DNA from 2 places in the Pannonibacter sp. CBAS1226 genome. Region 1 is predicted to be linked to the other one. Evidence: riboswitches for the same ligand, from Rfam matches in the RefSeq annotation. Region 1 holds a riboswitch; the other holds the start of a gene.

The links. Region 1 has a riboswitch for S-adenosylmethionine ahead of AC0CMF_RS08140 (O-succinylhomoserine sulfhydrylase). Riboswitches for the same ligand answer to the same signal wherever they lie in the genome.
Region 2: another riboswitch for S-adenosylmethionine. It lies ahead of AC0CMF_RS07060 (hypothetical protein); the one in region 1 lies ahead of AC0CMF_RS08140 (O-succinylhomoserine sulfhydrylase).

The regions. Positions count from the first base shown of each region.
Region 1 is NZ_JBVOUO010000002.1:230,743-245,591, forward strand. Features, by position in the region: gene AC0CMF_RS08130 (alpha/beta family hydrolase) at 1-183, shown strand, start outside; gene AC0CMF_RS08135 (2'-deoxycytidine 5'-triphosphate deaminase) at 257-1,351, opposite strand; SAM riboswitch at 1,502-1,581, shown strand; gene AC0CMF_RS08140 (O-succinylhomoserine sulfhydrylase) at 1,622-2,824, shown strand; gene apaG (Co2+/Mg2+ efflux protein ApaG) at 2,995-3,387, shown strand; gene AC0CMF_RS08150 (tellurite resistance TerB family protein) at 3,425-3,838, opposite strand; gene AC0CMF_RS08155 (lysine--tRNA ligase) at 4,064-5,722, shown strand; gene AC0CMF_RS08160 (3-hydroxyacyl-CoA dehydrogenase NAD-binding domain-containing protein) at 6,103-8,322, opposite strand; gene AC0CMF_RS08165 (acetyl-CoA C-acetyltransferase) at 8,346-9,554, opposite strand; gene AC0CMF_RS08170 (glutathione S-transferase family protein) at 9,579-10,217, opposite strand; gene AC0CMF_RS08175 (acyl-CoA dehydrogenase C-terminal domain-containing protein) at 10,301-12,091, opposite strand; gene AC0CMF_RS08180 (MerR family transcriptional regulator) at 12,332-12,796, opposite strand; gene AC0CMF_RS08185 (peptidoglycan-binding protein) at 13,167-14,849, shown strand, end outside.
Region 2 is NZ_JBVOUO010000002.1:3,548-18,396, reverse strand. Features, by position in the region: gene mutY (A/G-specific adenine glycosylase) at 1-59, shown strand, start outside; gene AC0CMF_RS07120 (2OG-Fe(II) oxygenase) at 179-724, shown strand; gene bfr (bacterioferritin) at 847-1,335, shown strand; gene AC0CMF_RS07110 (EAL domain-containing protein) at 1,591-3,189, opposite strand; gene AC0CMF_RS07105 (hypothetical protein) at 3,470-4,117, shown strand; gene AC0CMF_RS07100 (sigma-54-dependent transcriptional regulator) at 4,360-5,790, shown strand; gene groES (co-chaperone GroES) at 6,041-6,328, shown strand; gene groL (chaperonin GroEL) at 6,385-8,025, shown strand; gene AC0CMF_RS07085 (hypothetical protein) at 8,293-8,856, shown strand; gene AC0CMF_RS07080 (hypothetical protein) at 8,926-9,474, shown strand; gene AC0CMF_RS07075 (glutathione binding-like protein) at 9,531-10,235, opposite strand; gene AC0CMF_RS07070 (SlyX family protein) at 10,405-10,611, shown strand; gene AC0CMF_RS07065 (hypothetical protein) at 10,622-11,623, opposite strand; SAM-I-IV-variant riboswitch at 11,745-11,856, shown strand; gene AC0CMF_RS07060 (hypothetical protein) at 11,927-12,214, shown strand; gene AC0CMF_RS07055 (acyl-CoA thioesterase) at 12,498-12,914, opposite strand; gene AC0CMF_RS07050 (Crp/Fnr family transcriptional regulator) at 12,936-13,625, opposite strand; gene AC0CMF_RS07045 (ChbG/HpnK family deacetylase) at 13,858-14,655, opposite strand; gene AC0CMF_RS07040 (glycosyltransferase family 39 protein) at 14,767-14,849, opposite strand, start outside.

The DNA of each region.
Region 1 (14,849 bases):
CCCTTCGGCAGTCAGGCAGAGCTGGAAGACGTGACCCTGCCGGGCACCTGCGAGATCCTGTTCCTCGAAGACGGCAACCACGACCTCGGGCCCCGCGGCCAGTCGCCCGCGACCTGGGACAGTAACATCACCGCCACCGCCAAGGCCGTTGCAGAGTTTGCCCGCAAGGTTCTGGCCGTCTGAGATAGCAGGCCCGGTGCGCCTGCCGCGCGGACTTGAGCAACTCCCGATGAGCTAGGCTCATCGGGAGTTGATATCAGCTGAGCGGACGGAAATGCTTGGAGAGCTTCAGCTCCTGCCCCTGATAGTTGGAACCGATGCCCTCGCCATAGAGCTGATGCGGGCGCTCGGCCATGTGCTCATAGACCAGCCGCCCGACCGTCTGGCCATGCTCCAGAATGAAGGGCACGTCGTGCGAGCGCACTTCCAGGACGGCGCGTGAGCCTGTGCCGCCCGCGGTGCTGTGGCCAAAGCCGGGATCGAAGAAACCGGCGTAATGCACGCGGAATTCTCCCACCAGCGGATCGAAGGGCACCATCTCGGCGGCAAAATCCGGCGGCACATGCACTGCCTCCTGGCTGACGAGGATGTAGAACTCGTTCGGGTCGAGCACCAGTTCGGCCGCCCCGCGCCGGTAGATCGGGTCCCAGAAGTCGAGCGGGTGATGCGCGTCCTTCAGATCCACGTCGATGACGCCCGTGTGGTGCTTGGCGCGGTAGCCGACGAGGCTGCCATCGCCGGAGCCTTCCAGATCGATGGACAGCTGCACGCCGCCGCCGATGCGCTCCATGCCGCCGGAGACAAGGCGCAGGCGCGCATGCACGCCTTCCAGCTCGCTGTCCGGGATCAGCGGCTCACCGGCGCGGAAGCGGATCTGCGACAGGCGCGAGCCGCTGCGCACCAGAATGGGGAAGGTGAGCGGCGAGATTTCCGCATAGAGCGGCCCGTTGTAGCCGGCCGGCACCGTGTCAAAGGCGCGCCCGCCATCGGTGATGACGCGGGTGAAGACATCAAGCCGCCCGGTGGAGCTTTTCGGGTTGGCGGTCGCCGAGATGGCATCGGGCAGCGCCAGGCTTTCCTGCAAGGGCACGATATAGACGCAGCCCGTCTCCAGCACGGCGCCGCGCGTCAGGTCGATGGTATGCAGCGCGAAGGCATCCAGCTTGTCGGCGACGGCGACGCCATTGCCCGGCAGGAAGCTGGCGCGCACCCGGTAGGCTAGCCCCCCGAGGCGCAGGTCAAGGCTGGCCGGCTGAATCTGGCCGTCGACAGGCGCCAGCTCGCTGCGGATCGTTCCGGCGCGGAACATGTCCTCGATCATGTGGGCGGGCAGAATGCCGTCTGGGCGCATGGCAAGCCTTTCATGGAGCCGGGGGAGCCGGGGAGGGGCGTTATCTTCCTCTGCGCTGTCATTAGCCGATGGCAGGGTCTTGGCCAACCCTTTCATGGCGGGTCCATGGCTGGCAAAGATTGACCACCGGCCATGAAAGGCGTATTTGCAGACAGGATCCGTGGTGATTTGAGCCGGCCGGCTTGCAGCCACGTTAAAGAAGTTGCTAAAGAGGCCGGGGAGAAACACCCGGCCTTTATGGCCGGTTTTTTGTTTCTGGAGCGAAGACCGATGAGCGCATCCGATACCCCGTCCTCCCGCCCCCTGCGTCCGGCCACCCGTCTTGTGCATGGTGGCACTGTCCGCTCCCAGCATGGCGAGACCTCCGAAGCCATCTTCCTGACGCAGGGCTTCGTCTACGCCAATGCGGAAGCAGCAGAAGCGCGCTTCAACGGCGAGGATCCGGGCTATGTCTATTCGCGCTATTCCAACCCCACCGTTGCCATGTTCGAGCAGCGCATGTGCGAGCTGGAAGAAGCGGAAGCGGCCATCGGCACCGCCAGCGGCATGGCCGCCGTCAATCTGGCGCTGATGGCATCGGTCAAGGCCGGTGATCATGTGGTTGCTGCCAAGGCGCTCTTCGGCTCTTGCCGTTACATCGTTGAAACCCTGCTGCCGCGTTTTGGCGTCACCAGCACGCTGGTGGATGGCACGGATCTGGACCAGTGGCGCGCTGCGGTGAAGCCGAACACCAAGGCCGTGTTCCTTGAGAGTCCGACCAATCCGACGCTGGATGTGATCGATATCGCCGCCGTCGCGGAGATTGCCCATGCCGTTGGCGCCCGCGTCATCATCGACAACGTCTTCGCCACGCCGATCTTCCAGTCGCCGCTGAAGCTGGGCGCCGATGTTGTGGTCTATTCGGCCACCAAGCACATTGACGGCCAGGGCCGCTGCCTGGGCGGTGTCGTCCTGTCCGATGCCAAGTGGATCGAGGAAGAGGTGCTGCCGCTGGTCAAGCACACCGGCCCGGCGATGAGCCCGTTCAATGCCTGGGTGCTGCTGAAGGGGCTGGAGACGCTGCCGCTGCGCGTTGCCCAGCAGTCTTCCAGCGCGGCCCGCATTGCCGACCGGTTGGCGGGCGACCCTGCCATTGCCCGCCTGATCTATCCGGGCCGTGACGACCATCCGCAGGCCGCCGTCGCCCGCAAGCAGATGCGCGGCGGCTCGACCATGCTGGCCTTCGAGCTGAAGGGCGGCAAGGCGGCAGCCTTCGCCTTCACCAATGCGCTGGAAGTGATCAAGCTGTCCAACAATCTGGGCGATGCCAAGAGCCTGATCACCCATCCATCCACCACCACGCACAAGAGCGTTGCCGAAGAGGCGCGACTGGAACTGGGCATCACCGAAGGCATGCTGCGCCTGTCCGTGGGCCTTGAAGATCCGCTGGACCTTCTCGAGGATATCGAGCGGGCACTGGCGGCAGCCCGCTGAGCACGGGACGATATCAGGACGGGGTGGAGTGCTTGAAAGCACTCCACCCCGTCAGTCATTTGCACGCTTGCACTTTTCGGGCGCGTTGCGGCGCTCTATATCTTGAAAATGACACGCGGAGCCGGCAACAGCCTGATCCGCTTCACGAATTGTTGAGGAGCCGGAAGGCCATGTACCGGGCCGTTACCAACGGGATACAGGTCACAGTCGAACCCTTCTATCTGGCGGACCAGTCCTCGCCGGAAGAGGGGAGCTATGTCTGGGGCTATACCGTCGAGATCGTCAATCTCGGGGATGTGCCGGTCCAGTTGCGCCGCCGCCACTGGCTGATTACGGACGGCAACGGCCAGATGCAGGAAGTGGAAGGGCCAGGCGTGGTCGGGGAAGAGCCGGTCATCAAGCCGGGCGAGGCCTTTGAATATTCCTCCGGCTGCCCGCTGACCACGCCCTCCGGCATCATGGAAGGCGCCTATCTGATGGAACTGCCGGACGGGCGCATGATGAATGTCTCCATCCCGCCCTTCTCGCTGGACACTCCGAACCGGCGCGGGTTTCTGAACTGAAACCCACTCCGCTCAAACCCGCTCTGCCGGAGGCCTCTCAGGCGAGGCGGTAGCGGGCGATGGCGCCGCGCTCGATGGCGGCGCAGGTCAGCTTGTCGAGGCGGAACCGGTCGCGCAGGATCTGCAGGATGCGCATTTCCTCCTTCGAGACCGCAATGTCGGAAGCTGCCACCTCCACAGCCAGCGCATAGGCCGTGTCATAGAGTAGGTGCGGCAGGGTTTCGGCGATGATGGTCAGCACGTCATTCATGCCGTCCTCGGCCTGCAGCAACTGGGTGCAGCGCTGGGCTGCGGGCAGCACGTTGGCCGGGTCGAAACCATCAAACACCGGCAGCATGCGGGTCACGTCGCCGATGGTGGCAAGCTCATTGTCGGTCATCAGCCCATCAGAGGCCGATGTGATGACCATGACATAGATCAGGGCTTCCTGGATGCTGAACGGCTTGCTCATTGTGGCTGCACGGTCCTGTTGAACAGTTTCAAGGCCCAATGGGTAATGCTTCGGCAGGCTGCCTTCAAGAAGGGCAGCGAATATTTGTGTCTCTGCCGTCAGCCAGCCTCCAGAGTTTGATTGACGCAAGCCCGTGGCTTTTCTAGTGTCCGCGCTCCGGCCGCCCGCAGGATCTCGCGGGCAACGGAACCGGATTCCCGAAAACATCACGGACCATCTGAGATTATGAGTGAACGTTCCCTCCCTTCGCTTGACCTGTCGCCCGCTTTTGTCGAGGCGGCCCGGACCTCCAAGGCCTGGCCGTTCGAGGAAGCCCGCAAACTGGTGAAGCGCATCGAGAAACGTGATCCCTCGATCCCGGTCCTGTTCGAAACGGGCTACGGCCCCTCGGGCCTGCCCCACATCGGCACCTTCGGCGAGGTGGCGCGCACGACCATGGTGCGCACGGCCTTCCGCATCCTCACCGAAGACAAGATCCCGACCCGCCTGCTGTGCTTCTCCGACGATATGGACGGCATGCGCAAGATCCCGGAAAACGTGCCGGATCAGGAAGCGCTGAAGCCCTATCTGCAGATGCCGCTGACGGTGGTGCCGAACCCCTTCGGCGGGGACTACAAGAGCTTTGGCGACCACAACAACGCCATGCTGCGCCGCTTCCTCGACACCTTTGGTTTCGAGTACGAATTCGCCAGCGCGACCGAGTATTACAAGTCCGGCAAGCTGGATGGCATCCTGCTCAAGGCCGTCGAGAAGTATCAGGAACTGATGGACGTGATGCTGCCGACGCTCGGTGAAGAGCGCCGCGCTACCTACAGCCCGTTCCTGCCGATTTCGCCCCTCTCCGGGCGCGTGCTCTACGTGCCGATGAAGGACGTGAACGCCCGCGAAGGCACCATCACGTTTGAGGATGAGGACGGCACCGACGTGACCCTGCCGGTCACCGGCGGCAAGGTGAAGCTGCAGTGGAAGCCGGACTTCGGCGCCCGCTGGGCGGCGCTCAGCGTTGATTTCGAGATGTTCGGCAAGGACCATGGTCCGAACATGCCGGTCTATGACCGCATCTGCGAAGTGCTGGGCGGCACCCCGCCGGAGCATTTCGTCTATGAGCTGTTCCTGGCCGATGACGGTTCCAAGATCTCCAAATCCAAGGGCAACGGCCTGACCATCGACGAGTGGCTGACCTATGCCTCGCCGGAGAGCCTTGCGCTCTACATGTTCCAGAAGCCCAAGACCGCGAAGAAGCTTTACTTCGACGTGATCCCGCGTGCCGTGGACGAATATCTCGCCTTTGCGGGCAAGTTCGCGGAGATGACGCCGGAACAGAAGCTGATGAACCCGGCCTGGCACATCCATTCCGGCAACGTGCCTGCGACCGGCTCGCCGGTGCCTTTTGCCATGCTGCTGAACCTCGTCTCGGCCTCCAACGCCGAGAACAAGGACGTGCTGTGGGCCTTCATCACCCGATATGCGCCGGGCGTGACCAAGGACACCCATCCGAAGCTGGACGAACTGGTCACCTATGCGATCCGCTACTTCGACGACTTCGTGAAGCCGTCCAAGCAGTTCCGTGCACCGGACGATGTGGAGCGGGCCGCTCTCGAGGCGCTCGATGCATCGCTCGCCGCCCTGCCGGCCGGTGCCGATGGCAACACCATTCAGGATGCCGTGCTGGATGTGGCGCGCAAGATCGAGCGCTATCAGGACCAGACGAAGAAGAGCCCGGACGGCGGCCCCGGCGTGTCGGTGGCCTGGTTCCAGGCGCTTTACAAGGTGCTGCTGGGCCTCGAACAGGGCCCGCGCTTCGGCTCCTTCGTGGCACTCTACGGCATCGCCGAGACCCGCGCGCTCATCGCCAAGGCCCTCAGCGGCGAGCTGGCCGCCTGAGCCTCTGGAGTTTTGACGTTTTGAGCCGCCGCAGCCTGCAAGGGCTGCGGCGGTTTTGTTTTTTTGGGCAGGGCGCACCGCTTCTCGTGATGACGGGTAACGGCCTGGATGCCATGGTCGAGCCATGGCATGACGAAAATGGGGAGGTTTGTGCGGAAATCTCGCCTAGCATGTGGGGCCGTATCCGCAGAAGAGCTGTCTCGAAGCCTCAACCACTCGCTCCGTCATGCCATGGCTCGACCATGGCATCCATGCCGTGATCTCTCCAGACGGGCAGCCCCGCGACATGCCCGTTCCATCACTGCTTCGCGTAGGTGAACAGCGTAGAAAGCAAAACGCCCGGCACATGGCCGGGCGTCGAGGTTAACTAGCAGAACCTGTCAGGCTGCATCCGCCGTGACGGCGGCTTCGGCCTTGGGCGGGAACTTGCCGTAGAAGCTCTCGTTGGTCTTGGCCATCTCGCGCAGCAGGCGGTTGGGCTTGAAGCGCGGGCCCCACTTCTTGGTGAACTTCTTGCACAGCTCCACGAAGGCATGGGTGCCCATCATGTCGATGTAGCTCAGCGTGCCGCCGGTATAGGGGGCGAAGCCGAAGCCGAGGATTGAGCCGACATCGGCCTCGCGCACGTCCGTCAGGCACTTTTCCTCGAAGATGCGGGCGGTTTCCAGCGCCTGCATCACCAGCAGCCGCTGCTTCAGCTCCTCGATGTTGAAGTGATCGGCTGCCTTGGGCTTGCCCACGACCTCCGGAATGCCGGGCCACAGGCTCTTTTCCTTGCCTGCATAGTCATAGAAGCCCTTGCGGTTCTTGCGGCCGAAGCGTTCGCGCTTGACCACCATCTCCTCAAGGATGTTGTCGAGCGGGCCTTCCACATAGTTGACGCCAAGGTCCTTGCGGGTGGCCGAGACGATCTTCCAGGCAAGGTCCAGCGCCACTTCATCACCCAGCGACAGCGGGCCGACCGGCATGCCGGCCATCTTGCCCGCATTCTCGATCATGGCCGCCGGAACGCCATCGGCCAGCATCATCAGGCCTTCGCGGACATAGGTCATGACCACACGCGAGGTGTAGAAGCCGCGGCTGTCGTTGACGACGATCGGCGTCTTCTTGATGGCCTTGATATAGTCCAGCGCCATGGCCAGCGCCTTGTCGGAGGTCTTCTTGCCGAGGATCACTTCCACCAGCATCATCTTGTCGACGGGCGAGAAGAAGTGGATGCCGATGAAGTTCGTCGGGCGGGACGAGGCTTCCGCCAGCGAGGTGATCGGCAGGGTGGAGGTGTTGGAAGCGTAGATGGCGCGGGCCTTCATCGCCGCCTCGGCCTTTTCCGTCACCACGCGCTTGACCTCACGGTCCTCGAACACGGCCTCGATCACCAGATCGCAGTCGGCGAGAAGGTCATAGTTGTCCGTCGGGGTGATGCGGGCGAGGAGCTTTTCCTTTTCCTCCGCCGTGGCATGCCCGCGCGAGACGGCCTTGCTCATCAGCTCGTCCGAATGGGCCTTGCCCTTGTCGGCGGCGGCCTGATCGCGGTCGATCAGCACCACGTCGATCCCGGCCTTGGCCGTGACATAGGAAATGCCCGCGCCCATGAAGCCGGCGCCGAGCACGCCGATCTTCTTGATCTTGTTCGGCTTCACGTCCTGCGGACGGCGGGCGCCCTTGTTCAGCTCCTGCATGGAGACGAAGAGCGAGCGGATCATGTTCGCCGCTTCGGGGCTCTGCAGCACATTGGCGAAGTAGCGGCTTTCCACCTGCAGGGCGAGATCCATCGGCAGCTGCAGCCCTTCGAAGACGGACTTCAGCAGAGCGCGGGCGCCGGGGTAATTGTCGTGGGTCTCACGCCGGTAGATGGCATTGGCGGCAGGCCAGAACTGGAAACCGGCGGGGGAATAGACCGGGCCGCCCGGCAGCTTGAATCCCTTTTCGTCCCACGGCTTCACCGGCTTGACGCCAGCCTGCAGCATCTTGCGGGCGGTCTCCACCAGCTTCTTCGGCGCTGCCGTCTCGTCCACCAGCCTCATCTGCTTGGCCTTGGCGGCGCGCAGGGTCTGGCCCTGCAGCAGGAACTGAAGGCCGGCCTGCGCATCGGTCATGCGCATGACGCGCTGGGTGCCGCCTGCGCCGGGGAAGAGGCCGACCTTTACTTCCGGCAGGCCCATCTTGAAGCTGTCATCCTCCGCGGCAACCCGGGCATGACAGGCGAGCGCCAGCTCGGTGCCGCCACCCATGCAGGTGCCGTTGATGGCGGCCACGAAGGGTTTGCCGCAGGTCTCCAGCTTCCGGTAGATCAGCGAGAGGCGGCGGGAACCCTCGAACAGCGCCTTTGCGGCCGCTTCCTGATCCTTGGCACGCTCGGCATGGAAGCCCTTCAGCAGGCCTTCCAGCATGGTCAGGTCCGCACCGCCCGAGAAGGCGGCCTTGCCGGACGTGATGATGGCGCCATTGATGGCGTCCGCCGTGGCCACCTGGGTGACGATTGCTTCCAGATCGTCCATCACGGACAGGTCGATGACGTTCATCGACTTGTCCTTCATGTCCCAGGTGATCAGGGCGATGCCGTCTGCGCCGGTTTCAAGAGTGAAGTTCTTGTAGGTCATGGCTTGTCTCCTCCGGTCTCTTGTCACACGCGCTCGATGATCGTCGCCGTGCCCATGCCGGCGCCGATGCAGAGGGTGACAAGGGCAGTGTTCAGGTCGCGGCGTTCCAGTTCATCAAGAACCGTGCCGAGGATCATGGCGCCGGTGGCGCCCAGCGGATGGCCGAGCGCGATGGCTCCGCCATTGACGTTGACCACGGACGGGTCAAGGTCGAAGGCCTGCCGGTAGCGCAGCACCACGGAGGCGAAGGCCTCGTTGATCTCGAAGAGGTCGATGTCCTTCAGCTTCATGCCGGAATTGGCCAGCAGCTTTTCCGTCACATCCACCGGGCCGGTCAGCATAAGCGCGGGCTCCGAGCCGATGTTGGCAAAGGCGCGGATGCGGGCGCGGGGCTTGAGGCCAGCCGACTTGCCGGCCTTGCGCGAACCGATCAGCACGGCGGCAGCGCCATCGACGATGCCGGAGGAATTGCCCGCGTGATGCACGTGGCGCACCTTTTCCAGCTCCGGATGGGCGGCAATGGCCACCGCATCGAAGCCACCCATGGCGCCCATCATCTCGAAGGAGGCGTTGAGCGAGGCAAGCGACTGCATGTCCGTGCCGGGGCGCATGTGCTCGTCACGGCCAAGGATGGTGATGCCGTTGACATCCTTCACCGGCACCACGGACTTGTTGAAGTAGCCCTTGTCCCAGGCGTTCGCCGCCCGCTTCTGGCTCTCCACCGCATAGGCGTCGCAGTCGTCACGGGTGAAACCGTATTTGGTGGCGATGAGATCGGCCGAGACGCCCTGCGGCATGAAATAGGAGGGCAGGGCCACCTGCGGATCGACCGGCCAGGCACCGCCGGATGCGCCGATGCCGATGCGGCTCATGCTTTCCACGCCGCCCGCCACGACCAGTTGATGCTGGCCGGACATGACCTGCGCGGCAGCCATATTCACCGCATCAAGGCCGGAGGCACAGAAGCGGTTGATCTGCATGCCCGGGACCGAGTTGTCGTATCCGGAAGCAAACACCGCCGCACGGGCGATGTCGCCGCCAGCCTCGCCGATGGGATCGACGCAGCCCAGCACCAGATCGTCCACCTGACGGGTGTCCAGCTTGTTGCGGTCGCGCAGTGCCTCCAGTGCGGTGGCGGCAAGGCGGACGGCGGTCACCTCGTGCAGGCTGCCGTCCTTCTTGCCGCGCCCGCGCGGGGTGCGCACATGGTCGAATACATAGGCCTCGGGCATGGTTTCCTCCTGATGTGGTTCTTGTCAGGCCTTGGCGGGCAGCGGGTGCCCCGGCATGAGTTCATAAGGGTGCACCCAGCCGGGCAGGGCGCGGATCGCATCCAGCCAGCGGGCGATGTTGGAATAGGGGGTAAAGTCGATGCCGATCTCTTCGGGCCAGAAGAGATAGCCGCACAGGGACAGATCCGCCGTGGTCGGCCGGTCCGCCGCCACGAAACGGCGCCCGTCCAGATGCTTGTCGAGAATGGCAAGGGCGGACTTGGCCCGCGCCTCGAAGAAGGCCGTTACCGGCGTCTCGCCGGTCCTGGCGAACTGGCGCAGGAAGCGGAGCGTTGCGGTGTAGCTGGTGAGCTTGTGGTTGTCGAACAGCACCCAGCGCAGGATCTCGCGGGCCTCGTCTTCCGTGTGGGCGCCGAACTCGCCCAGTTCCTCGGCGAGGTAATCAAGGATGACGCCGGACTGGCTGAGCTTCAGGCCCTTGTGCTCCAGCACCGGAATCTCGCCCATTTCGTTCACTTCGGCGCGGAACTCCTGCGTGCGGGTGGCGCCGTTGAAGAAGTCGCAGAAGCGGGCTTCCCACTCAGCTCCGGCAAGCTGGAGCATGAGGGCAACCTTGTAGGCGTTGCCGGACTGGGCGAAACAATGCAGGACATACTCGGCCATGAAACCTCCAGCCCGCAGCGGCGGGCTCTTCTTTGGCGGGGCTGCCCCGGGCATGGCGCCCGGGGCTATGGCGTATCAAAGGCTTAGAATGCGTCCGCCGCAAGGTTCATCATGGTGGCGGAACCGCTGGTGATGCGGGCCAGATGCGCGCCCGTTTCCGGCATGGTCCGTTCCATGAAGTAGCGTCCGAAGGTCAGTTTGGCCTCGAAACGCTCCGTCTCTTCGCCGCTGGCGATCTTGGCCTGCGCTGCCTTGGCCATCTGCGCCCACATGTAGCCAAGGGCAACCAGCCCGAAGAGATGCATGTAGTCGGTGGAGCCAGCGCCTGCGTTGTCCGGGTTGCTCATGGCATTCTGCATGAACCACATGGTCGCGGCCTGCAGATGATCGAGCCCCTGCTTCAGCGGTTTGGTGTAGGGCGCCAGCGCCTCGTCTTCCTTGTGGGCCTTCAGGAAGGCGCCGACCTCTTCGAAGAAGGCCATGACGGCGCGCCCGCCATTGGCCGGAAGCTTGCGGCCGACGAGATCCAGCGCCTGAATACCGTTGGCACCTTCGTAGATCATGGCGATGCGGGCATCGCGGACGAACTGCTCCATGCCCCATTCGGCGATGTAGCCGTGGCCGCCGAACATCTGCTGCGCATTCACCGCATTGGCAAAGCCGGTGTCGGTGAGCACGCCCTTCAGAACCGGGGTCATCAGCCCCATCATGTCATCGGCCTTGACGCGCTCGGCCTCGTCATCGGAGCGGTGCGACACGTCGCCCTTGAGGGCCGTCCACAGCACCAGAGCGCGGGCGGCCTCGTTGAAGGAGCGGATCGACATCAGCACGCGGCGCACGTCCGGATGCACGATGATCGGATCTGCCGCCTTGTCCGCCGCCTTCGGTCCCGTCAGGGCGCGGCCCTGGATGCGGTCCTTGGCGTAGATGACGGCGTTCTGATAGGCGACTTCGGACTGCGCCAGACCCTGCACCGCGACGCCGAGGCGGGCCTCGTTCATCATGGTGAACATGGCGCGCAGGCCCTTGTGCTCCTCGCCGACCAGCCAGCCGCGTGCGCCGTCATAGTTCATGACGCAGGTGGCATTGCCGTGGATGCCCATCTTGTGCTCGATGGAGCCGCAGGAAACGCCGTTGCGCTCGCCCGGTGCGCCGCTGGCATCAGGAACGAATTTCGGCACGACGAAGAGCGAGATGCCCTTCACCCCGTCCGGTGCGCCTTCGATGCGGGCGAGCACAAGGTGGATGATGTTCTCCGCCATGTCGTGCTCGCCGGCGGAAATGAAGATCTTGGTGCCGGAGATGGCATAGCTGCCGTCGCCCTGCGGCACCGCCTTGGTGCGGATGAGGCCCAGATCCGTGCCGCAATGGGGCTCGGTCAGGTTCATGGTGCCGGTCCAGGTGCCGGCCACCATCTTCGGCAGATAGATTTCCTTCTGCGCATCCGTGCCATGCAGGGTGAGGGCGGCGATGGCGCCGGCCGTCAGGCCCGGATACATGGCAAAGGCCATGTTGGCGGAGGACATGTACTCGGCCATGATCATCGCCAGCGTGTGCGGCAGGCCCTGGCCGCCGAAGTCCGGGCTGACGGACAGTCCGCCCCAGCCGCCTTCGCAATAGGCGTCATAGGCAGCCTGGAAGCCCTTGGGCGCGCTCACCCGCCCATCTTCATGGCGGACGCAGCCTTCCCGGTCACCGGTCTGGTTCAGGGGCTGGACGATTTCCTCGCAGAACTTGGCGCCTTCGCGCAGGATGGCTTCCACCAGATCCGGCGTCGCATCAGCGAAGCCCGGCAGATTGCTGTAGCGTTCGTAGCCGAACACATCATTGAGCAGGAAGAGGGTGTCCTCGACGGGAGCACGGTAAGCCGGCATCAATTCCTCCCAGAACGTAACCGTTGGCAGTTGACGTTTCCGTAAACGTCACCTCTCCCGATATATACGTCTCAATTTTCGGGCGGGCAAGCCATGTCCTTGGGGAAGGTACGCCTGTTTTTGCGTGAAATGAATGAAAACTGTGTCATGAAACGCGAAAAACCGGAGCGAAGGCCCCGGTTTTGATGGTCAGGCGCGCTGTTTTGCCGCCTCCAGGAGAAAATGGCGGCCGGACCGGGATCACTCCCCGCCTTCGTTTTCCTTGTGCTTCAGCATGCCGGAGACGATGGCGACGGTGCGCGACAGCTCTTCAATCGCCTGATCGATGTCCTTGCGCTGGGTCTCCAGCACGGCAATCTGCTCGTTGAAGCGGGAGAGGGCGACGCGCAGCTGGGTCACCTGACCGTCGCGCAGATCATAGAGGTCCAGCATGTCGCGGATCTCGGACAGGGAAAAGCCGACGCGCTTGCCCATGACGACGAGCTTCAGGCGGGCGCGGTCGCGGCGGGTGTAGACGCGGTTGAGGCCGTCACGTTTGGGGTTCAGCAGGCCCCGGTCTTCATAGAAGCGCAGGGTGCGCAGGGTGACGCCGAATTCCTTGGCAAGGTCACCGATGGTGAACTGGGTCTTCTTGGTGCTGTCGTCGGCTGCGGCAACGACATCGGCAATCTCGTTGCCGTCCTGAATGGAAAGTGCTTCGCTCATTGCCTTGTCCTGTCCGTCCGCATGTGGCCGAACCTGCTGTACTGCGGAAAATCTGACGTGCATGCGGGCGGATGCCCCCGGCGTCACGGCCCTTGAGGAGGGAGGGCCCGAGACTGCCTGCTTGTCTCTGCCTTACCTTACGCATACGGAATGGTCCAGTGACCTTACGCAATTTTTTGACAAACAGCCCCGCCAGAGCGCGTTTCCGGGGGCCTGCTGTTGCAACATGCAGGGCCAGTTAACGCGGTGTTTACCCTAACACGACAAAGATTCATCAATTGCTTCGTTGCCAAGTCAGTATCGCGTTCCGGGCTTCTGCAGCATCTCTTGTGTTCAATGGTCAGCACGACCGCAAGGCCAGGTCCAGTCAATGTCCTCTTGGAAAACCCGCAAGCCTGAAAGCGGCAGCGTACGTCATGACGCGGGATATGCCCGGCGTAGCCATGACGGCTGGGATGGTCCGGGATATGACGAAGAGGATGACGGCTTTGACGAGGGCTATGGCTTGCGCACAGAGCGTCCGCAGGAGCGTGTCGAGCGTCTGACGCGCACATCCACCGCTGCCGGCAACTTTGGCCGGGCCAGCCACGCCTCCGAAACCGCGCAGGAACTGGAAGAGGTGGCGAGCGAGCTCGACCGCCTGATGAACAGCCGCCAGCGCGCCCGCCGCAAGCCCGAAGAAAACCGCCGCCGTCCGGCCCATGACACCGCAGAGCATGGCGAGCGCTCCGCGCGTGCGCGCCGTGAGGCTGCTCCCGCCCGCCCTGCCGCGTCCGGCCGGATCGACGCCGTTCTCGAGGCGCTGGAGCGTCTGGACCGCCGTGTGGAAACCCTGTCCTCGCCCGTCCGGCCTCATGAAACGGCGGACGATGAGGCAGACTTCGGCAGCGGGGCTTACGGCTCTCATTTCGAGGATGAGGACTATGAGGACGAGGCGCCCGCCCGTGCTCCGGCCCATGCTTCTGTCCGGCCTCAGGCCCGCCGCCCCCAGCGTGCCGCGACGCCGAAGAAGGGCCGTGGTGTGCCCGGTTATGACTTCGACGAACTGGCAGCCGGCGCGGAACTGGATGACGAAGACGATTTTGCCGCCCGCACCCCGCGCCGTGCCCCGGCACAGCCACGCCGCCGCGGCAGCCCGCTGGAGCGGCTGATCGAGGAAGATTTCGAGGCGCAGGACACCCGCTCCCGCCCTGTCCCGCGCCGCGCTGCGGCTGAGCAGGCCGCCCGTGAGGGGGAAGAGCAGTCCCGCCATCTCTATCAGGATCTGGCCCGCCGCATCGACGCCCTGCGCCATCCGCAGGAAGAGGCGCTGGATGTGGTGCGGCAGGAAATCGGCTCCCTGCGCGAAGCCATTGGCAACATGCCCGCCGCCCGGCGTGATGACAGCGACCGGCGTGAGATGCGGCGCCTTGCGGAAATGGTTGAGGGCCTGCGTGCCGGAGGTGGCAACGACCGTCTGGCGAAGGAACTGCGCGGCGAGATTTCCAGCCTGAAGACGCTGATCGGCCAGACCAATGTGGATGGCACGCTGAAGTCGCTGGAAATGGGCTATGCCCATGTGGTGCAGCGATTGGACGAACTGACCCGTTCTGCCGTTGATCCGCGTGTCGTGCGCAATCTCAGTGCCCGTCTGGTCGAGATCGAGGACGGCCTTGCTTCGCTGCCGCGCGCCGAGCATCTGATGGTGCTGGAAGGCCGGGTGGGCGATATCTCCGACCGGGTGGAAAGCCTGCTGCGTTCCCATACGCGCCCCGACATCGAGCCGCTGCGGCAGGAACTGCGCGACATGCGCAAGCTGGTGGAGCAGGTTGATTTTACCGGTCTCATCGGATCGGTGGACGACCGCATCCGCTTTGTCGCCAGCCGCCTGGACGAGCTGGAAATCCTGGCGCGCGAGCAGCGCGGCCTTGATGACCGGCTGTCCGCGATGGAAGACCGCATGCCGGATGCCGAAGCCCTTGACCGCCTCAACGGGCGGCTGGAGGAGATCTTCGGCATGCTGTCGCGCGAGAACGGCCGCGCAGGGCGTGACGATGCCCGCTTCGGCCAGGTG
Region 2 (14,849 bases), 230 kb from region 1:
TGGAGGGCGAAGCCCTGCCGACCGTGATGCGCAAGATCATCTCGCACGCCCGCCGGTGAGGCCCTGCGAACGCGGCTATTTTCCCTTATCGATCAAGGCTTTGCGATTCCTCTTGCTTTTTCCATGCCGTCAGGATTGATCGCGCACCATTTCGCGTCGATCAGAAAGTCATCGGCACATGTTCAAGCATACTGTGAAGGACGTTTTCACCCCTGCCGAATGCGCAGAGATCATAGCCCTCGCCGAGAATGCGGAGATGACGGACGGGGGCTTGGTCGGCGGTGTGCAGCACACCATCCGCCGCGCACGGATCTCCTGGCTCGATGATCAAGGCAGCGCTGCCTTTGTCATGGACCGCATTCTTGCAACGGTCGCTGCGGCCAACCGCGAGGCCTTTCAGTTCGACATCACCGATTTCAAGGAGCGGCTGCAGGTCGCCGCTTATGACGAGACGGATGAAGGCCACTACGACTGGCATTCCGACATCGGCGACGGCGCCATCGCCCGCCAGCGCAAGCTCACCATCGTTGTTCAGCTGACACCGCCCGCGCTCTATGACGGCGGCAGCCTCGATCTTGATCTGGGCAGCACCAAATGGTCAGCACCGAGAGAACAGGGCTCTGCGACGCTTTTTGCCAGCTTCATGCTGCACCGGGTTACCCCGGTCTCAAGCGGGCGGCGCTATTCACTGACCTGCTGGTGCCATGGGCCATCCTTCCGTTGACACCCATTGTGAAGATACCAACGGGAAAAATGAGGAACCTCAACCGGAGGGGCTGGACAGCCACTGTAGAATTATTCTAATGTAGATCCAGTTCAACCCCGCTGAATGAAGTGAGTCTCATCATGAAGGGCAATCCCAAGGTCATCGACTGCCTCAACGAGGCCCTGTTCCTCGAACTGGGCGCCATCAACCAGTATTGGCTGCATTACCGCCTGCTGGATGACTGGGGCTATACGCGCCTCGCCAAGAAGGAGCGCGCCGAGTCGATCGAAGAGATGCAGCATGCGGACAAGATCACGTCGCGCATCATCTTCCTGGAAGGCCATCCCAACATGCAGAAGCTGGCTCCCCTGCGGATTGGCCAGACCATCAAGGAAGTGCTCGAGTGTGACCTTGCCGGCGAATATGACGCCCGCACCTCCTACGCCAAGTCCCGCGAGATCTGCCGTGAGGAAGGCGACATCGTTTCCATGCAGCTGTTCGAAGAGCTGCTGAAGGACGAGGAAGGCCACATCGACTTCCTCGAAACCCAGCTTGAGCTGCTCGGCCGCATCGGCGAAGAGCGCTACGGCATGCTGCAGGCAGAACCGGCCAACGAAGTCGGCGAATAAGTATCAGGCCCCAAAGATCATTCAGAGATCCCAAGAAGCGCGCTGGCCCCGGCCGGCGCGCTTTTTTGTTTGGTGCCATTCTGTTTCCGGAAAGCCAGCCGCCCACACCGCGCCGTCCCGGACGCAGCGTAGCGAAGATCCGGGACCCGTCAGGCGGTCACGGCCTCGGATCCCTGACAGGTCCCGGCACAAGGCCGGGACGGCGCGGGTGGATGCTCAGAGGAAACAACTCGAGCCGCTTGCGCGGCGTCATCATCAGCTGGCGCGCTTACGCGGCGCGGGTGCAGGCATGCCCTGGAGAACTTCGGCGCGGACGGGGCGCGGCGGGGAGAAGAGATGCCCCTGCGCCATGGAGACATCAAAGTCCAGAAGCTCCAGCACCTGCGATTCCGTCTCCACATGCGAGGCAATCAGCGTCATGCCGTAGCGGTGCAGCAGATTGCCGAAATCGCCCGGATGGATATGCCCGTGATCGGAGCTGCGGCGGCCGATGAGATAATCCGCATGCAGCTTGGCATAGCGGAACCCGCGCTCGGCCAGTGACTTGAAGTCCATCTTCAGGTCATGGATCTGGTCGATGGAGAAATGGAAGCCGATCTCGGCGAGAGCGCCGAGGCTTTCCATCTCCACAACGCCCATCTGCGCCACATCGTCCTGCGTGAACTCGAGGATCAGCAGGTCGCTGAAGCTCTTGTTGTTGCGCACGAACTCCAGGAAGCCGGGAAAGAACGTCTCGTCCGCCAGCGAAATGGAGGAGACATTGCAGAACAGGGCTGCATCGCGGTTGCGTGTCGTCAGGCGGCGGATCACCTGCACGGAGCGGAACAGCAGCAGATTGTCGATGCGCGGGATGAGGCCCGAGCGGATCGCCTCCGGCAGGAAGACGGCCGGCTCCAGAACCTGGTCGTTGCCGTCTCTCAGGCGCGTGAAGGCTTCATAATATTTCACCCGGCGCTGCGGCAGGGTGACGATCGGCTGCAGGAACAGATCCACCCGGTTGGCATTCAGCGCCGAGCGGATCATTTCGCGCATGGCCGGATCGGTCTTTTGCGAAACCGGGGCCTGCGGTTGGAATGCCGGACGAGCCGGCTCCGGCTCGTTGCGGAAGCCGGGCTGCTCGAAACCGCCGAACACAGGCTCGATCCGCCCGCCGGGCATGTGCTCGGGTTGATGCTGATGCGGCTGGTGCGGCGCGTGCTGCGGCTCCGGCTGGCGCTGCGGCTCGGGAGCGTGATGCCCCTGATGCTGCGACTGATAGGCCGGCTGCTGCTGCGCGGCATAGGCCTGCGGCTGCTGGGGCGCATCCTGATAATAAGGCTGCTGGGCGTAGGCCGGCTGCTGATACTGAGGCTGCTGGGGCGCAGCCAGCTGCGGCTGCATGTGCTGCGGCGCCTGCTCATAAGGCTGGCCATGATAGGCAAGGCCCTGCACGGGAGCCGGGCCGCCAATGGCGCGCTGGTCCTCGATGCGGGTTTCCATGTCGGACATGGCTTCCGCCATCTGCTTGACCAGCGTACCCAGCACCTCGATCTCGGCAAACAACGGATCGATTTCCTCACGGGTGCGGCGCGGAATGGTGTGTTCGACGCCCGTCAGACGGCCTTCGAGGTTGTTGACGTCCTCATCCAGCTCCAGCAGCCGGTCTTCCAGACGTTCGACAACGTCGCTGACCTCGCCCCGGTCGCGGCCACGGCCCAGCACCACCTGCACCACGATCATGGTGCACATCAGCGCAAGCGACAGCGACAGCGCTTCCCCCGGCGGACGGCCAAACTGATAAACGAGCACAGCGGCGGCCGACAGGGCAATCACGCCCATACAGATCAGAATGATGATGGTCGCTAAACGCCCCATGCCTTTGGCCGCACTACCCCGAATCAATACTCTGTTAACGATTTTGCCCGAAAGCCGCTGTAGTTCCGACTCCGCAAACCCGCCTTTACGGGGAAAACTTTGCCTAGTTCTCATTAAAGCGCATTAATAATGGTTAACAGTGCGGCGCTGCGGCCTTCCTGCAACGCAACAACGGCCAGCCGCAAAAACCCTTGCAATTCGCTGCGAGAGCCATAGCCTTATCCCCAGGGGCTGAAACGGGAGGCCCGCTATCTCTTGAACAAGCGGGGAGATTGGCGGAGTGGAAGGACAGTCGGCCAGTGAACGGGAACCGGAAGCGCGCCTTGCCCGCGCAGGCGGTACCGTTCGGCCCGCATCCGGCACCGGCAACAGCCCGCAGCCAGCCGTCAACCGTGACCTCGTCCGCCTCGCCCTGCACAAGATCACCGGCAGTCCGGAGTTCTCGGCATCCCAGCAGCTGCGCCAGTTCCTGACCTTCGTGGTGGAAGCCTCCATCGCCGATCCGCCGGTCCCCCTGAAGGGCTACACCATCGCCACGCAGGCACTGGGGCGGGACGACAGTTTCAACCCTGCCACAGACCCGATCGTCCGGGTGGAGGCGGCAAGACTGCGCAAACGCCTTGAGGATTATTATGCGGGCACCGGACACAGCGATCCGGTGCGCATCATCATCCCCAGGGGCAGTTACCAGCCCGGCTTTCACCTCATGCCCGTGCCGGAATCCGGAACTGCCCCCGAAACGAAGCCGGAGGCAGGGTCAGAACCGCCCCTCCCCGCCGATCCAGCGCTTACGCCTCCCACCTCTTCCGCAAAGTTGCTGGAAACACCGCAAGCGCGCAGCTTTCCGGCCGTTCTGCTGCGCCCGGCGGTGTTCTTTCCGCTGATGGCGATCGCCTTCGCCGCAGGTTACGCCGCCGCACACCTTTAGCCGGTTCCAGTCATCGAAAGCACCATCATATGGTGTGGCTCTGGCCGGGGCCGCACGGCGCCGGAGAAAATCCCGCAGAGAAATCAACCATGAAACCCTGAGCCCCCGGCCGATTGGATGGCGTTGCCGTCACTATTTACGAGGCTGACAACGCTTTGTTTACCACGTTTGCACAACACTCAGCCGACAGTTCAGACAAGACCTGCCTGAAGACATCTGACAAGAGCGGGAGTAACCCGGGGATGGGGAGCCTTCCGGACCTCACAAGGTCCATTCATGTGCGCGTTCTTGACGCAAGCCCGGCGGATGCAACCCGTGCAGCCACGGTCTGTGCGCGGCTGAGCGGTGCTGTTGCCGAGCCGCTGGTCTATTCGGACCCGCGCCAGTGCCTCGATGCGCTGAGCGACGCTTCGGCCGATGTGCTGATCATCGACATCGAGACGGCCGGCGGAGACGAGGCGCTTGCCCGTTTTGCCGTGCGCAGCCCCGGTGCGATCATCATCGCCACCAGTTCCCACGGTTCCGTCACGCAGGCCATGAATGCCATGCGCGCCGGAGCACACGACTTCATCGCCAAGCCCTTCACGCTGGATGCCTTGATGAGCAAGGTGCAGGCCCAGCTCGATGGCCGCCGCCCGCAGCTTCAGCCACAGTCCGCACGCCGGGATACCCCGGCCATGCGCCAGATGGATCCGGCCTCCCGCGCGCCCATCGGCCGCTTCACCGGCACATCACAGCTGATGACGGGCGTCTACAATCAGATCGGCCGTCTTGCGCCGTCTGATGCCCCGGTCTTCATCACGGGTGAATCCGGCACGGGCAAAAGCCTGTGTGCCGAAGCGATCCACGTTCTGTCCGGCCGGGCCGGCAACCGCTTTGTCTCTATCAACTGCGCCGGGCTTTCGGTGGAGCGGATCGACACGGAGCTGTTCGGTGATGGCAGCGAGGCCTATCCTGGCGCCACGGCACAGGCGGCCGGGGGCACGCTGTTCCTTGATGAGGTGAACGAGCTGGACCTGTCGCTTCAGGCCAAGCTTCTGCTGCTGCTTCAGGACAAGGGGCTGGCGAAGCCGGAGGACGGCGCGCCGTCCAGCCTGCGTATCATGTGCTCGTCCAGCCGCGATCCATTGGCGGAGGTCGCAACAGGCCGTCTGCGCGAAGACCTTTATTACCGGCTGAACGTGCTGCCCGTGCATCTGCCGCCCCTGCGCGAACGGCGCGAGGACATCCTGCCGCTGGCACTGGAGTTCCTGACCCGCTTTGCCGGAGAGGACCGCAGATCCTTCCGCGGCTTTGATGCCGATGCGGAAGCGCGGCTTGAGACTTATGCCTGGCCCGGCAACGTGCGCCAGCTGGAAAACACCATCCGGCAGATCGTGGTGATGAACAACGGCACGGCGGTCACCTATGACATGCTGCCACATTTCATCCGGGAGGCCTCGGCCCGCGCCCGGCTCGGCAGCGATGAAGCCCGCGAGCGCCGCCGCCCCGCACGCGGCGCCCGGCCGCTGGCTGCCATAGAGCCCCTTTGGGCGCAGGAGCGGCGGATCATCGAGGACGCGCTGGATGCCTTTGACGGCAATATCGCACTGGCTGCTGCAGCGCTCGAGATCAGCCCCTCGACCATCTACCGCAAGAAGCAGTCCTGGTCGGAGCGTTCTGCCGCCATGTGAGCGCAGGCAGAGCGGCGCAAGACCCCCGAAAGTCCGAAAACCCGAGTCCTCCGGCCAATCAGCCGGAGGATTTTTTCGTTTGGTCCGGCATTGACAAGGCCCGCAGGCGCTCCTAAATCGGGGGCTGTTAGCACTCGCTGTTGAGGAGTGCTAACAAGACGCGGGGCAACCCGCGATCTCTCGAGCCATCAACATTATGGATTGCGTGCTGCTTCATATGGGGGCACGCCGCATGAGAGGAAAGAGCCAAATGACGTTTCGTCCGCTGCACGACCGTGTCGTTGTTCGTCGCGTAACCTCCGAAGAGAAGACCGCCGGCGGCATCATCATTCCGGACACCGCCAAGGAAAAGCCGCAGGAAGGCGAAGTCGTCTCCGTCGGCGCTGGTGCCCGCAAGGACAACGGCGAACTGATCCCGGTTGACGTTAAGGCTGGTGACCGCGTGCTCTTCGGCAAGTGGTCCGGCACCGAAGTCAAGATCAACGGTGAAGACCTGCTGATCATGAAGGAATCCGACATCATGGGTGTGATCGCCTGATCAGGCGGACCTCCGGATTTCACTGACATCAACCCAAATTAGAGTGAGACGATAAAATGGCTGCCAAGGACGTAAAGTTCGGTGCTGATGCCCGCGAAAAAATGCTGCGTGGCGTCGATATCCTCGCAAACGCTGTCAAGGTGACCCTCGGCCCGAAGGGCCGCAACGTGGTCCTCGACAAGGCCTTCGGCGCTCCGCGCATCACCAAGGACGGTGTGTCGGTTGCCAAGGAAATCGAGCTGGAAGACAAGTTCGAGAACATGGGCGCCCAGATGGTGCGCGAAGTGGCCTCGAAGACCAACGACATCGCCGGTGACGGCACCACCACCGCCACCGTGCTGGCCCAGTCCATCGTCAAGGAAGGTGCCAAGGCTGTTGCCGCCGGCATGAACCCGATGGATCTGAAGCGCGGCATCGACCTCGCTGCTGCCGAAGCCGTGAAGTACCTGGTCTCGGTTTCCAAGAAGATCACCACCTCTGAAGAAGTCGCTCAGGTCGGCACCATTTCCGCCAACGGCGACGTGCAGGTCGGCAAGGACATTGCCGAAGCCATGCAGCGAGTCGGCAACGAGGGCGTGATCACCGTCGAGGAAGCCAAGTCTCTCGAGACCGAGCTGGAAGTCGTCGAGGGCATGCAGTTCGACCGCGGCTACCTGTCCCCGTACTTCGTCACCAACGCCGAGAAGATGCTCGCCGAACTGGAGAAGCCCTACATTCTCCTGCACGAGAAGAAGCTCTCCAACCTGCAGGCCATGTTGCCGGTTCTCGAAGCTGTGGTGCAGTCGGGCAAGCCGCTCCTCATCATCGCTGAAGACGTCGAAGGCGAAGCTCTGGCGACCCTCGTCGTCAACAAGCTGCGCGGCGGCCTCAAGATCGCTGCCGTCAAGGCTCCGGGCTTCGGCGACCGCCGCAAGGCCATGCTGGAAGACATCGCCATCCTGACCGGCGGCACGGTGATCTCCGAAGACCTCGGCATCAAGCTGGAGAGCGTCACGCTCGACATGCTCGGCCGCGCCGAGAAGGTCTCCATCTCCAAGGAAAACACCACCATCGTTGATGGCGCTGGCTCCAAGGACGACATCGCTGGCCGCGTTGCACAGATCAAGGCGCAGATCGAGGAAACCACCTCGGACTACGACCGCGAGAAGCTGCAGGAGCGTCTGGCCAAGCTGGCTGGCGGCGTCGCCGTCATCCGCGTTGGCGGTGCAACCGAGATCGAAGTGAAGGAAAAGAAGGACCGCGTCGACGACGCCCTGAACGCGACCCGTGCGGCCGTCGAAGAAGGCATCGTCCCGGGCGGCGGCACCGCGCTCCTGCGCGCCAAGGCTGCTGTCGAGAAGCTGTCCTCCGACAACGCTGACATCCAGGCCGGCATCAAGATCGTCCTGCGCGCTCTTGAGTCCCCGATCCGTCAGATCGTCGAGAACGCCGGCGTGGAAGGCTCGATCGTCGTCGGCAAGATCCAGGAGAACAACGACGTCTCCTTCGGCTTCGACGCTCAGACCGAGACCTATGTCAACATGATCGAAGCCGGCATCATCGACCCGACCAAGGTCGTGCGCACTGCCCTGCAGGACGCCGCTTCCGTCGCCGGTCTGCTGATCACCACCGGCGCCATGGTTGCCGAGCTGCCCAAGAAGGACGCTCCGGCAATGCCGGGCGGCGGCATGGGCGGCATGGGCGGCATGGACTTCTAAGAAGTCCATCAGCCTCGAAATACGGAAAGGGCGGCCCTCGGGCCGCCCTTTTTGCATGGCCGCCCATCAGACTAAGTCTTGAACCCGCTAGCGCGGGTTTGGGGGGCGGCATGGACTTCTAAGAAGTCCATCAGCCTCGAAATACGGAAAGGCCGGTCCTCGGGCCGCCCTTTTTGCATGGCCGCCCACAAATCCCCTACCGGATTATATTCACATCCCTCCCCCGCAAGCGTCCTTCAAGGCAGGGCAGTTGGGGCCGGGATGGTCATGAATATTCAGGAAATTCTCGCCGAGAGGTCGGTCTGGACCTCGGACTTCATGGAAGCCACCGCCCATCTTGGGGCGCATGTGGCGGAGCCGTTTCTGACGACGGTCAATCTGGTGACGATCCACCAGATGACGCGGTCGGCCAAGATCGGGCTGGTGACAGCCTGGCAGGAGGACCCCGGCCTTGCGGAGGATCTGGGGGCGAGCTGGGCGTGGAGCCTGGAGGACCGGCACTATCTGGTGCGCGCCCTGCGGCTGGAGCGCGAGCGGCATCTGGGACTGAGCTATTTTCCCTTCGAGGTTGACGGCATCCGCAGCCTGATCGCGGCGGCAGAAGCCGCCTCACACGGCCACCGGCACGTGCATCCGGTCTTCGTGCTCTACACCAGCTTTACCGGGCCAGAGCACCGCATGAACGAAGGCTGCCTGTTCATCGATGCGCGGCGGATGCAGGACTTCCTGTTCAACCGCAACCGGCTGACGCTCCGCCCGGCCATCGTCACGCTTGAGGAGGCCCGGCATGCGGGCGCCCGGCCCTGGTACGAGATGTTTCCGCTGAAGTGAGGCGGGATGCTCACGCGCCCTGCCCTGCCTGCGTCAAGGCAAGAGACAGACCAGCGCAGGGAGCAGTCCATGTCTCTTACCGACGTTCTCAAGACCCAGTCCACCTGGACCTACAACATCATGAAGGCCTCATCCAATCTGGGCGAGGTGATCCGGGAAGACGCGATCACGAGTGTCAATCTCGCCGTGATCAATGATCAGTCGACCGGCCAGAATCTCGGTCTCGGCACGACAAGCCTTCAAGGCGCCAAGCTGGAGATCGAATTCGGCGGCGACTGGATCTGGAACTACAAGGGCTCCGTCCTGCTGGTGCAGGCGAAGAAACTCGATGTCGTGAACAGGTTCCCGTTCTACACGATCGACATCAACCAGATGAACACGCTGATTGCCACCACAAAGAACGGCTACTTCGGCGATAGCCCGGCCATCGGGCTCTACGTTTTCTACAACAGCTTTTCGGACGAAAACCCGGCCGATTTCGGCTGCACGATGATCAATGCCACAACGCTGCAGACACAGCTGACGCTGACGGGCCAGATCAACCAGAAGACGGCGCAGGTGTCTCCTACTCAGATGAAGACGGCCGGCTGGGCCCCCTGGTGGCAGATCTTTGCGTGATCGGCGTCATGAAGACCGGCCCGGCCTTCGCGCCGGGCCGGACTGATCCTTGTTTCTCAGCCCCGCGCCGGAATATTGACCGCCTTCTGGCTGGCCGGGCGGGCCATGCAGGCTTCGAACCAGCGCAGCACGTTCTTGCGGGTGGCAAGGTCCACGTGCTCTGCTGCCTCATAGAAGCCGGAGAGGGTGCGCAGCCAGGGCCATGAGGCCATGTCGGCGATGGTGTAGTCCGCGCCCATGATGAACTCGCGGCCCTCAAGACGCTGATCGAGCACACCCAGCAGGCGCTTCACCTCGTCGCGGTAACGCTCGAACGGGCGGCGGTCCTCATATTCGCGGCCCGCGAATTTGTGGAAGAAGCCGAGCTGGCCGGACATGGGGCCAAGACCGCCCATCTGCCACATCAGCCACTGGATGGTCTCATACTTCCCGGCCGGATCCTCCGGCAGGAATTGGCCCGTCTTTTCCGCCAGATAGATGAGGATGGCACCCGATTCCCAGATGCCGAAAGGCTTTCCGTCCGGGCCATTGGGGTCGATGATGGCGGGGATCTTGTTGTTCGGGTTCAGCGACAGGAACTCGGGCGTCATCTGGTCACTGGAGCCGAAATCCACCAGATGCGGCTCATAGGCAAGGCCCGCTTCTTCCAGGAAGGCGCTGACCTTGATGCCATTCGGCGTCGGCAGGGAGTAAAGCTGGATACGGTCAGGATGCTGGGCCGGCCACTTCCGGGTGATCGGAAAATCCGCAAGGCTTGTCATGTTCGGGCTTTCGCTCTTGTGCCAAAGGGCGGGAGGGGAGATAAGACGCGAGGCAGAGCACCCCGCTTGTCTAACTTAAGCATCCTGTCCGCCCTGCCAAGACCGTACCCTGTCAGAATTTCCAAACCTGCGGCTGAGAAGCGGCCACATATCACGAGAGGCCCTTGCCATGATGGATGAAGACCGCGTCGTGAATCTGGAAATCGGCCTTGCCCATGCCATCCGCACCATCGACGACCTCAACGCCGTGGTCATCGAGCAGGGCAAGCAGATCGAGCGGCTGACGCGCAAGCTGAGGGAAATGACGGACCAGATCGACGAACTGATCGAGACGGGCATTTCCGCCCATCCCGTCACCCGCCCGCCGCATTATTGAGTGCGAACACTCAATTGTTCACGAAGCCATCGATCATCGAGACGATGGACTGGCTTTGCGCGGTCTTCGCATTGGCATTCGGGTTCGTCACCGGGAACAGATTGAAGAACTCACGGGCGTAATATTCGTTACCGCTGGCGATTTGCGGACCTGCGACATCATAGTTGTTCGTCGCAAAGGACGCATTCTGCTGGTATTGGCCAAGCCAGTCATACTTGTTCCAGATCGTGGCACCAGCCACATTGCCAGCCAGAGAGGCAAAGTTCTGGCCGGCGTACCAGTTGGCAAGCGCGGCTGGTGTCATCAGCGTATGGCCCGTATGCACCTGGTTGCGCGCCGTGGGCACCAGCGCAATGCTGGCGGCATAGGCAGCTCCCGTGCCCTGCGCCGTCGCAACCTGATTGGGCTGAATGCGGAAATCCATCAGACAGAGCGGCCGGAGGCGCTTGTTGATCTTGGATGGAAAGAACGAACTTTCCCAACCTGCATTCTTGCGCGCCCAGAATGTGCCCTCAAGCGCCCCTGCATTCACATAGTAGAGGCCGGTCGGGCCCGTTGCCTGCGACCGCCCATTGATGTCCACCAGATCGCCTGTCGTGATCGCCTGCGCATTTGCAATCATGGCGGCAATCGTCGCCTGAAAATCAGCAAGGGAAACGCCGAGGCGGACAAAGACATAATACTTGCTCTTGTAGACCGGCCCCTGAACCTGCTGAAGACTGGACGAAAGCGCCGTACGCGGGTTGGTGATCTGATTGATCATCCCCGCCACCGCAAAATAGACGCGCGTGCGGGCCGTAGTCGCCAGAAAGCCAGCCTGATGCAACGGCCTGAACCGGGTCGTATTGTCCGACCCCGCCAATCCGTAATAGGTGCTTGGCAACTGAGTGCCCTGCAACACGAGATGGTCCTCGTAGTTGCTGCTTTCCGCCCGCGGATCCAGCCGCACGGTGCCGAAGCCCGCATTGTTCGCATCGATCATCTGCAAGGTGGCATCGGTCTGCTGGGGCATCTGACTCTCCCGGAAAGGGCGGCGGCTCGGCCGGATTTTCGCTCTGTCAGCTAGACGCAGAGCGGGAGGCAGACGTGAAATTCCCGCTGATTGACCCCGCAAAAGGTTTGTGCCATAAAGCCCGCATCATCAAGAGAAGGGCTGGCGCCCTCGCCAACCTGCCCGGCCGGGCAAGGTGGTCCCCGCAAAGGGATGTGGCCATGGGGAAACCCAGGGCAACCAAGCGGTCAGAACGTCAATGCGCCAGTCCTCCTCGGGCAACCGAAGGAGGATTTTTTAATGTCGAGAAGAGAGAGTAACGCCGTGAACGCATCCGTCCAGATTGTCCTGGCCGGGGCACAGCTGAAGGACCTGGCCGCACCTGCCGCCCGTTCTTCCCTGACCGCCTCGGAGTTTTATGTCCTGCAGCGCCTGCGTCAGTTGAAACTGACCGCCGCGCTCCGCCGTACACATGCGCCGCTGACCTCAGAGATGCGCAAGACACGGGTGGAAGGGCTGATCGCACTGTGGAACACAGGTTGTTCCAAAGCGGTCGACGAGAGCCTTTACGCCGATCTCGAGCGTCGCGCCCGGCAGAGCTTTCCCGGCTGAACCGCCGCGGAACCCGTTCCCGAACCACGCTATTTTCACGTGCCATGGCTGAAAAGCCTTGCGCTTCGTGCTGTTCCGCCTGCCCCCAAACAGGCCACAAGCCGGTCAGGACTGCCTGACCGGCTTCTTCTTTCTGTTCGTCATGGCAAGACGAAAGTGGAGAGGCTTTCACCAATGGACTGATGCCAAGGCTTTCGATGCCGACGCATCACGCCTTGAAATCGCTCAGGCGCCGCACGGGCTTGACCGCCCCTCAATGAGCCCGGCTCACCCGGAGCTGACCTCAGCACTCCGCCGGAACCGGACGCGGACGGCCATCCTCATCCACGGCGACGAAGGTGAACATCGCTTCGGTCACCTTTTCCCGCTGGCCATAGCGGTGGCGCAGGGCCCAGGCTTCCATGTTGATTTCCATGGAGGACCGGCCGATCCGGCCAACGCGGGTGTAGATGCACAGCACATCACCCACATGCACCGGACGGATGAATTTCATCCGGTCGATTGCAATGGTCACAACGCGGCCACTGGCGCGCTGGCCGGCGGCAATGCCACCTGCAAGGTCCATCTGCGACAGCACCCAGCCGCCGAAAATGTCGCCCGAGGCGTTGGTATCGGCCGGCATGGCCATGGTGCGAAGGGTCAGGTCACCGGTTGGCTGTTCGGTTTCTGCGTCCGAAGTGGCTGTCACATGGCTCTCCATGAAAGACGGTGGGGAGGAAAATCAGAGGGTTGCTGCCTGCTTGAGCACTTCCGGGCGCTCGAGGCAATAATAGCCGGAAATGCGGCTGATCGTGCCGAGCCGCTTCCAGTCGTTCAGCACGCGGCTGACATTCTCGCGCGCAGCGCCTGCCATATTGGCGATCTCGGACTGGCTGAGCTTGTAGTGAATGAGGATGCGGCCGTTATCCAGCGGCTTGCCGAAGGTCTCCGCCAGCTGCATCAGCGTCTGAGCCACGCGGCCCGGCAGCGGGAGGAAGGAACGGGCGGCCAGAACATCGTTGGACTGGCGCAGCCGCTTGCCGACGATGGACAGCATGTGGCGGTAGAGCTGCGGATTTTCATCGGCAAAGCGCTCGAAAGCGGACTTGTCGATGAAGGCGAGCCGTGCCGCCTTCAGCGCCGTGACGGTGGCCGAGCGCGGCCGCCCGTCGAGAAGCGCCAGTTCACCCACCAGATCCCCAGGCCCCAGCACGGCGAGCAGCTGCTCATCCCCTTCGACGGACAGAATGGAGACCTTGAGGGAACCTTCCAGAATGGCGTAGCAGCCATTGCCCGGATCGCCGGTCTCGAACAGGATCGCTCCCTGGTTCACCTTCATCGGACGCGCCAGACGGGTGAGCCCGTCCGCCAGCTCTGACGGCAGCCCCTCGAGAGTGAAGCTGTTGTCGAGAAAACCCTTGAGATCCGACACGAGACGCTGCCCCTTGGCTCATGGCAGACACACGGCCCTGCGCCGCCCGCCTGCCCAGTAAAAATTGTCTACCCTGCCTCTGGCAATCTCGCAAAAACTGCCCATATCCACAATAGCAGACAGCGAGAGCTGTTTGCCTCCTCCCGAAGAACGGCTCCAGCCCCCACTGGAGCCGTTTCCGTTTGCGGAAGGCAGATCGAGGACTGGCAGGAGAAAACCGGCTGGTACACCTTCAGTAAAGGAAGATGTCCTTCTCTGCCAGTGTGTTGAAGAATTTGAGGCTTTTGAGCACGGCAAAATGCCGCTCGCGCCTTGCAAGCTCCGCCTTTGGCAGTTGCCGCCGCAGACGGTCATCGATGATCGCAGGCCGCGCCACGACGAAAGCCATTTCGGGAAGTCCGTCGAAGTGATGCCTCAGCGCCTCCTGCAGTTCCGCCTCGGTTGGCGGGTCCGGCAGCATGGGGCCGCTGGCCAGAACGGGGAAGCCAAGCTTCAACGCAAAGCGGCTGAAACGGCGCAGCGCCCGCCCTTCCCCTTGCGGGTAGATGAGAAGCGGACGGGTGGCAAGGCCCTCAGCCTCCACCGACCGCGCCAGCAGCCGCACCAGAGCCCGGTGGCGCATCAGGCCATCGGACAGGGTGATGAATTGCGGTTCAGCGCCGAAATACACGATGAAGCTGCGGAGCTGGGCAGCCATCTCCTCAAGGATGATTTCGTCGGGCAGCAGCCCGAAGCCTGCGCGGCGGGCGAACCAGCCGGGGCTGCGGAAGGATGGCCCCAGTTCCTGCTGCCAGCGGGGGCTCATCGGCATGCCGAAGGCGCCTGTCAGCGTCAGGGTCAGGCCAACCAGTGCATGACCTGCGCCGCCATCCACGACCTCGCGCAAGGGCGCATATTCACGCCGCCACAACTCGGAGAAAGCAAGACAGCCCACCGCGCTGAGGCGGCCCTGCGCCAAAAGCTCGCGGATCGCCCGGTCCGTGCCGAACGCGAAGCCATAATCGACTGCCGCCAGGGTGATCCGTTTCATTCCGCCCCCTACCCGCAATTTATCGCGGGGCACCATGCCTCTTTGCTAACCGCAAAAAGGCTTGGAATACAATCGGAAACAGAAATTCAGGCATAACCTCGCGGCATCAGCCTATTGCGCGGACATCCAGAGAGCGGGATCAATCGGCTCCAGCGGCGGGCCTTCCGGCTGATCGATGACATAGACCAAGAGGT